Regions from separate parts of the Demequina lignilytica genome, predicted to be linked through region 1. Evidence: predicted binding sites of a transcription regulator. Region 1 holds the regulator's gene; the other holds the start of a gene.
The links. Region 1 encodes LexA, which represses DNA repair genes until DNA is damaged. Its sites were predicted from a motif close to TCGAACANNTGTTCGA; they were not measured.
Positions count from the first base shown of each region.

Region 2: a site for LexA is predicted at 1,231-1,246, ahead of recA (recombinase RecA). Genes of this name have one in related genera too.

Region 1 covers NZ_JAUHPZ010000010.1:72,951-76,975, forward strand. The annotation lists gene serA (phosphoglycerate dehydrogenase) at 1-224, shown strand, start outside; gene nrdR (transcriptional regulator NrdR) at 322-807, opposite strand; gene QQX13_RS12015 (LysM peptidoglycan-binding domain-containing protein) at 892-1,212, opposite strand; gene lexA (transcriptional repressor LexA) at 1,401-2,147, shown strand; gene QQX13_RS12025 (ATP-dependent DNA helicase) at 2,150-4,025, opposite strand, start outside.
Region 2 covers NZ_JAUHPZ010000006.1:4,908-8,932, reverse strand. The annotation lists gene pgsA (CDP-diacylglycerol--glycerol-3-phosphate 3-phosphatidyltransferase) at 1-93, shown strand, start outside; gene QQX13_RS09555 (CinA family protein) at 80-562, shown strand; gene QQX13_RS09550 (helix-turn-helix domain-containing protein) at 655-966, shown strand; gene QQX13_RS09545 (DUF3046 domain-containing protein) at 970-1,206, shown strand; gene recA (recombinase RecA) at 1,386-2,459, shown strand; gene QQX13_RS09535 (regulatory protein RecX) at 2,459-3,007, shown strand; gene rny (ribonuclease Y) at 3,023-4,025, shown strand, end outside.

The DNA of each region.
Region 1 (4,025 bases):
AGGGGTCCCACCGCATCGCCCACCTGCACGAGAACATCCCCGGTGTGCTCGCGGCCGTGAACCAGGTGTTCGCGGAGCACAACGTCAACATCGACGCTCAGCTGCTCGGCACTCGCGGCGAGCTCGGCTACGTGGTCACGGACGTGGCGTCCGGCATGGACGAGGATGCGGTCTCCGCGCTCGCGCAGATGCCCGGCACGGTCCGCCTCCGCGTCCTTTCCTGACGATCGGACCTCACGCCCCGGCGCGCCGCCCTCGCGGCCGTCGGGGCGTCGCCGTCTGCGCGTGCACAGGCGAGCGGCGGCGCGCCGGGAGCGCCTGCTACGAGCCCGCGGAATCGGACTCGGACGCGGCCGCCTCGGCGTCCTCGGCGCGCAGACGCGCGATCGCGTCCTCGAAGTCGTCGAGCGTCGCGAACGCCTGGTAGACGGACGCGAACCGCAGGTACGCGATCTCGTCGAGCTCCCGCAGGGGCGGGAGGATCGCCAGGCCGATGTCGGGGGCGTCGATCTCCGCCTGACCGTTCGAGCGGAGCGTCTCCTCGACGCGCTGCGCGAGCAGCGCGAGGTCGTCGTCGCTCACCGGCCGGCCCTGGCAGGCCTTCTTGACCCCCGAGACGATCTTGTCCCGGCTGAAGGGCTCCGAGACGCCGTTGCGCTTGACCACCGTGAGGCTCGCCGTCTCCACCGTGGTGAAGCGTCGACCGCAGCTCGGGCACTCGCGCCGGCGCCGGATGCTGGTGCCGTCGTCCGCGGTGCGCGAATCCACGACGCGCGAGTCGCCGTGGCGGCAGAACGGGCAATGCATGCGCTCACTCTGCCATGAACGACGCATGCCACCCAATCGCCGGCCGCTCCCGAATCGCGGCCGGCGCGGGTGACGCCGGGTCGGTCAGCCGGCCACCGGCACGTAGATCTGGTCGCCGGCGCGCAGATCGCTGCCGCTCATGGCGTTCAGCTGCTGGATCTCGACGACCGTGTCGCGCACGTCCTCACCGGGCTCGGTCCGCGAGACCGCGATCCCCCACAGGGTCTCGCCGGAGCCGACCGTGTACGTGTCCGCGACGACCGGCGCGACGTCCCCGGCCTCCGTGGCGAACGCCTGCGGACCCACGACGGCGGCGGCGAGCACCGCGAGCACGAGCGCGAGCACACGGCCGGTGCGGGCGCGTCGAGCCCGGGCCACGGGGTTCTGCGGTGCGTAGATGCTCATGATCGCCTCCTGATTCGAACGCCTGTTCTATCGAACGCTTGTTCTAGTTCTACCATCACGCCCCGACACCCGCAAGACACGCTCGAACATATGTTTGATTTCGCATGGCGGTTGCCCTAGCGTCGTGACACAAGAGGACCACCGGGGTCTGACATCGGATGCGGACCACGAGACGGGAGGCGCGGACCATGGCCCACGACACGACGGACGGGCTCCCGTCCCCTGGCGGCGCCGAGGGCGCCACGGTGCACGAGCTGCGCGACCCCGCCACCGGGCTCACCACCCGCCAGCGCGCGGTGGTCGACTTCATCCGCGCCACGGTCGCGGACCGCGGCTACCCGCCGACGCTGCGGGAGATCGGCGAGGCGGTCGGGCTCACGTCGCCGTCATCGGTCAAGCACCAGCTGGTGGCACTGGAGGCGAAGGGCGTGCTGCGACGCGACCCTCACCGCCCGCGCGCGATCGAGGTGGTCCTGCCCGGCGACGAGCCGCTCGAGGCCGCTCCGCCCGCCGCCGACGAGGCGCCGACGCCGCTGCCGGCGACCGCATCGTCCGCCGACCACATGGCCACGGTGCCGCTGGTCGGACGGATCGCCGCCGGCGGGCCGATCCTCGCGGACCAGGAGGTCGAGGACGTGTTCTCGCTGCCCCGCCAGCTCACGGGCGAGGGCGAGCTGTTCATGCTCAACGTGTCCGGAGACTCCATGATCGACGCCGCGATCTGCGACGGCGACTGGGTCGTGGTACGCCGCCAGCAGAGCGCGGAGAACGGCGACATCGTCGCGGCGCTGCTCGACGACGAGGCGACCGTCAAGACCTTCCGCCGGCGCGACGGCCAGGTCTGGCTCATGCCGCACAACCCCGCGTACACGCCGATCGACGGCACCCACGCCCGCATCATGGGCAAGGTCGTCTCCGTCCTGCGCCGCGTCTGACCTCAGGACGCGGCGAGGCGCCGCAGCGCGCCCAGCGCGATCTCGCGGTCGGTCGTGGGCCACAGGTCGGGCATCGACCGCGCGAGGAACCCCCCGTACCGCGCGGTGGCGAGCCTGGGATCCAGCACCGCCACCACGCCGCGGTCCGATGAGGACCGGATCAGCCGTCCCGCGCCCTGCGCCATGAGCAGCGCGGCGTGCGTGGCGCTCACCGCCATGAACCCGTTGCCCCCGCGCTGCGCGACGTCCTCCGTCCGCGCCTGCGCGATCGGCTCGTCCGGCCGCGGGAACGGGATCCGGTCGATCACCACCAGGCTCGAGGTGCGACCGGGCACGTCGATGCCCTGCCACAGCGACGTGGAGCCGAACAGGCAGGTGCGCTCGTCCTCGGCGAACCGCCGGACCAGCGTCGGAAGCTGGTCGTCGAGCTGGTAGAGCACCGGCACGTCGAGACGCTCCCGCATCGCCTCCGCCGCCTGCTGGGCCGCCCGATGCGAGGAGAACAGGCCGAGCGTGCGCCCGCCGGCGGCCGCGACCAGGGCCTCCAGCTCGTCGAGCGCCGCGGCGGACATCCCGCCCATGCCCGGCTTCGGCAGGTGGCGGGCGACGTAGAGGATCCCCTGGCGCGGGTAGTCGAAGGGGCTGCCGGCGTCGAGCGTCACGGGATCGTCGACTCCCAGATGCCTGGCGATGGCGCCGAAGTCGCCGCCGAGCGCGAGCGTGGCGCTCGTCATCACCGACGCCTTCTCCTCGAGCAGGCGCGTGCGGATCAGGCCGGCGACGTCGAGCGGCGCGGCGACGATGCGCTCGGGCACCTCCGCGTCGTAGTCGCCGTCGCGGGGGGCCAACCAGACGACGTACCGCCCGCTCTCCCCCTGCAGCTCCTCGCAGACGTCGAGGATCTCGCCGAGCGAGGCCGAGGCGATCTTCCCCGCCGATCCGGCCTGCTCGGCGTGCTTCTGCACCTGCGAGGCGATCGCCCGGGCCGCGCCGCGCACCTCCTCGACCGCCGCCGACAGATCGTCCGGCAGACCGAGCCGGAGCCGGCCGACCGTGCTGTCACCGAGCGCACCGTCGAGGTGACGCGCCGCGCGATCCAGGTCCTCGGTGGTGACGCCGCAGCGTCGAGCGGCCCTCGCCGCGCGGTCCACCGAGGCGACCGTGAGCTCGTGGGTGGCCGACGAGGTGATCCGCTGCACCAGCTCGTGAGCCTCGTCGACGATCAGCACGGAGTGCTCGCCCAGCATGTCGTGGCTGGTGGCCTGCACGCCGAGCACCGCGTGGTTGGTGACCACCACGTGCGCCTTCGACGCGTCCTCGCGCACGTGCTGGGAGAAGCATTCGTCCAGCACGGGGCACTTGGACTCGAGGCACTCGCGGCCGCTCACGGACACCTGTGCCCACGCGCGGCCGCTGACGCCGGGCACCAGGTCGTCCCGGTCCCCCGTCTCCGTCTCCTCCGCCCACTCGTGCAGGCGCGCGACCTCGCGGCCCAGCTCCGACGTGGGTCCGATCGGGAGCGTGCCCTCGTCGGGCTCGGGGTAGCCGCCGCCCATCTTGTGCACGCAGAGGTAGTTGCCGCGCCCCTTGAGCAGCGCGACGCGCGCACGCTCGCCCAGCGCAGGCTCGAGCGCCTCCGCCACCATCGGGAGGTCCTTGGTGAACACCTGCCGTTGCAGCGCGAGGGTCGCGGTCGAGACCACCACCCGCGTCCCGGACCGGACGGCGTGGGCGACCGCGGGCACCAGGTACCCGAGCGACTTCCCCGTGCCGGTGCCGGCCTGGATGAGCGCGTGCGCGTCGTCGGCGAGGGTGGTCGCGACGGCGCGGGCCATCTCACGCTGGCCCTCGCGCGGCTGTCCCCCGAGCGCGGCGACC
Region 2 (4,025 bases), on a different contig from region 1:
ACCGTGCTGGCCGTCGTCACCGGCGTGGACTACACGATCAAGATCCTGGCGGCGGCGCGCCACCAGCGGGCGGGCGGCCGTGAGCACGGCTGAGCTGCTCGTCGCCCGCCTGGCCGACCGCGGCGAGACGGTGGCCACCGCCGAGTCCATGACCGGCGGCGCCGTCTGCGCCGCGCTGGTCGCCGTGCCGGGGGCGTCGGCGGTCGTGCGCGGGGGCGTGGTCGCCTACACCGTCGAGATGAAGCAGCGCCTGCTCGGCCTGGATGCGTCGCTCATCGAGCGCGCCGGGGTGGTCTCCGAGCAGGTGGCGACCGCGATGGCCGCCGCGGCGCGCACGCTCACCGGAGCGACGTTCGGCATCGCGACCACGGGCGTCGCGGGTCCGGACGGGCACGGCGGACGGGAGGCGGGGACGGTGTGCCTCGCCGTCGCGGGCCCGCGCGGTGACCAGGTGGCGACGGTGCACCTCCCGGGGGACCGCGACGCCGTGCGCACCGGAGCGGTGGAGCAAGCGCTGGCGATGCTGCGCGCGGCGATGGCGGGAGACGTGACAGGGCTGTAACGCGCGCGCCACGGGGGCGGAACAACCGTGGGGTATGGTGCGTTGTGTCAGACATGGACAAGGGCCGCATGACGACGATGAGGGGAGGGCGCATGCCTGTGCTTCGCAACGAGATCGGCGAGGTCCTTCGCGACGCCCGTCTCACGCAGGGCAAGACCCTCCGTGACATCTCCTCGGGAGCGCGCGTCTCCCTCGGCTACCTGTCCGAGGTGGAGCGCGGCCAGAAGGAGGCCTCCTCGGAGCTGCTCGCCTCGATCTGCGACGCGCTCGACGTCCCCATGTCGGACATCCTGCGCGAGGTGTCGGACCGCTTCGCCGCCGCCGAGTCCCTCGACTCCGTGACGATGATGCCGTCGATCCCGGACACCGTCCCCGAGCTGCTCAGCTCGATGCGGTCCCGCTAGGGCGTGAGGCTCAGCGAGTTCTGGGCGCTGGCCGACGCCGTGTTCGGCGAGGCCTACGCGCGCACCCTGGCGCGCGAGCTCGCGCTGTCGGACCTCGAGTCCCTGACCCCCGCCGCCGCGCTCGAGCGCGGGCACGCCCCCCGGGACGTCTGGCACGCGTGGTGCGCCCAGATGGACGTGCCGCTCGACCGGCGCGACGGCGGAGACATCGAACGGCTGGTGCCCCCGCCGCGCCGATGACGCGCCACGGCGTGTCGCTTCCGATCGAACACGCGTTCGATTACTGTGGTCGACAGGACGCCGACCGGCCCGAGCCCTCCCCGACGTGGGAGGCCCCGACCGGCCGGTGTCAGAGGCTCGGCGTAGCGTCGACCTCGACCCGGCATCACCCGCCGCATCAGGCAACGGAAGGAAGCGACATGGCACAGGCACCCGATCGCAGCAAGGCCCTCGAGGCGGCACTCGGTCAGATCGACCGTCAGTTCGGCAAGGGCTCGGCGATGCGCCTGGGCGAGCAGCAGAAGGTCGCCGTGGAGGCGATCCCCACCAGCTCGCTCGCGCTCGACATCGCGCTCGGCATCGGCGGGCTGCCGCGGGGCCGGATCGTCGAGATCTACGGCCCGGAGTCCTCCGGAAAGACCACGGTGGCGCTCCACGCGGTCGCCAACATGCAGAAGCAGGGCGGCACGGCGGCGTTCATCGACGCCGAGCACGCGCTCGACCCGGAGTACGCCCGCAAGCTCGGCGTCGACACCGACAACCTCATCGTCTCGCAGCCCGACACGGGTGAGCAGGCCCTCGAGATCGCCGACATCCTGGTCCGCTCCGGCGGCATCGACATCCTGGTCATCGACTCGGTCGCGGCGCTGGTGCCCAAGGCCGAGATCGAGGGCGAGATGGGCGACAGCCACGTCGGCCTCCAGGCACGTCTCATGTCGCAGGCGCTTCGCAAGATCACGGGTGCCCTCAACACCACCGGCACCACCGCGATCTTCATCAACCAGCTCCGCGAGAAGATCGGCGTGTTCTTCGGCAGCCCCGAGACCACCACGGGCGGCAAGGCCCTCAAGTTCTACGCCTCGGTCCGCCTCGACGTGCGCCGCATCGAGACCCTCAAGGAGGGCACCGAGCCCGTCGGCAACCGCACCCGCGTCAAGGTCGTGAAGAACAAGATGGCGCCGCCGTTCAAGCAAGCCGAGTTCGACATCCTGTACGGCCAGGGCATCTCCCGCGAGGGAGGCATCATCGACCTCGGCGTGGAGCACGGCTTCGTCAAGAAGTCCGGTGCCTGGTACACGTACGAGGGGGACCAGCTGGGCCAGGGCAAGGAGAACGCCCGCAACTTCCTCAAGGACAACCCTCAGCTCGCGGACGAGATCGAGCGCAAGGTGAAGACCAAGCTCGGGGTCGGCGTGCCGATCGGTGAGGAGAGCCAGGACGCCCCCGAGCCCGTCGTCGCGCCCTCCGGCCGCAAGGGCAAGGCGGACTTCTAGTGGCGGGCCCGCGCGGTGCGCGGCGTCGCGAGGACGACGCCGCGCACCGGCGGGCGGCCGAGGCGGCCTCCGACCCCGCCGAGCGCGCGCGCGAGATCGCGCTGCGGCTCCTGACGCACGCGCCCCGGTCGGCATCCCAGCTGCGCGACGGCCTCCTCGCGCGGGACGTCGATCCCGGGACCGCGGAGCTCGTCGTGGACCGGTACATCGAGGTCGGCCTGCTCGACGACTCCGCGCTCGCCGCGACCATCGTGCGAACCCGGCACGCGGAGCGGGGCCAGGCCGGTCGGGCCATCCGGCAGGAGCTCCGCCGCAAGGGTTTCGACGACCACGACATCGAGACGGCGCTCGCCCAGGTCGACGAGGACGACGAGCGTCGGCGCGCCTCCGAGCTCGCCGCGCGCCGGTGGCACCAGCTGGCGTCGCACCCGGACGAGGTGCGCACCAGGCGCGTGGTCGCCATGCTCGGCCGCAAGGGCTACTCGAGCTCGCTCGCATTCGCCCTCGTGCGAGACTTGCGAGATGCCGATAGTCAGGAGGACCACTAAGCGGAGGGAGCCGGGATGCCGACGTCGGTGATCGTCCTGGTGCTCCTGGGCGCCTCCCTGGTCGCCCTGCTGCTGGTCCTGTTCGCCCGCCGAGAGGCCCGCGCCGAGCGGGAGGCCGGCCGTCGCGAGGCCGAGTCGCTGCGCGAGGACGCACGCGCCAGGCTGACCGAGGCCAAGCGTCGGGAGGAGCTGGCGCTGGCCCGTGAAGCGGAGATCGCCGCCGATCACCGGCAGGCGCAGCAGTACGCGCGCTCGCTCGAGGAACGGGCGGCGGTCGTGGTGCGTGACGAGAAGCGGCTCGCGCAGGAGCGCGCGCACGTCGATCAGGAGCGCGCGGCGGCCCTGGCGGATGTCGCCGGCACCACCCCTGAGGAGGCCCGGGAGGAGCTCCGCGCGGCCCTCGTCGCCGAGGCGCGCGCGAAGGCCGCGGGCGAGGTCCGGCGCATCGAGCGCCGCACCCGTGACCAGGCCGACCTCCGCGCCAGGGAGATCCTCGTGGACGCGATGCAGCGTCAGGCCCAGGCCACGTCGACCGAGCACGGCACCACGTGGGTCGACCTGCCGAGCGAGGAGATGAAGGGCCGCATCATCGGGCGCGAGGGTCGCAACATCCGCGCGTTCGAGGCGCTCACCGGGGTGAACGTGCTGGTGGAGGAGGGCGTCAACGCCGTCCAGCTCTCCTGCTTCGACCCCGAGCGACGGGAGATCGCGGAGGTCATGCTCGCGGCGCTCGTCCAGGACGGCCGCATCCAGCCCCAGCGCGTGGAGGCCGCGTACGCGCGTGCCGTCGCGGGCGCCTCGCAGCGCCACCGCGACGCCGGGCTCGATGCGATCGCCGCGGCCGGGATCAGCGCGGTCCCTGCCGAGATGGTCGAAGTGCTCGGGCGGCTCCGGCTGCGGACCTCGTACGGGCAGAACGTGCTCGCCCATCTGGTCGAGTCCGCCCAGCTCGCGGAGGACATCGCCCGCGCTGTCGGCGCCGACGTCGAGGTCGCGCGGCGGGCCGCGTTCCTCCACG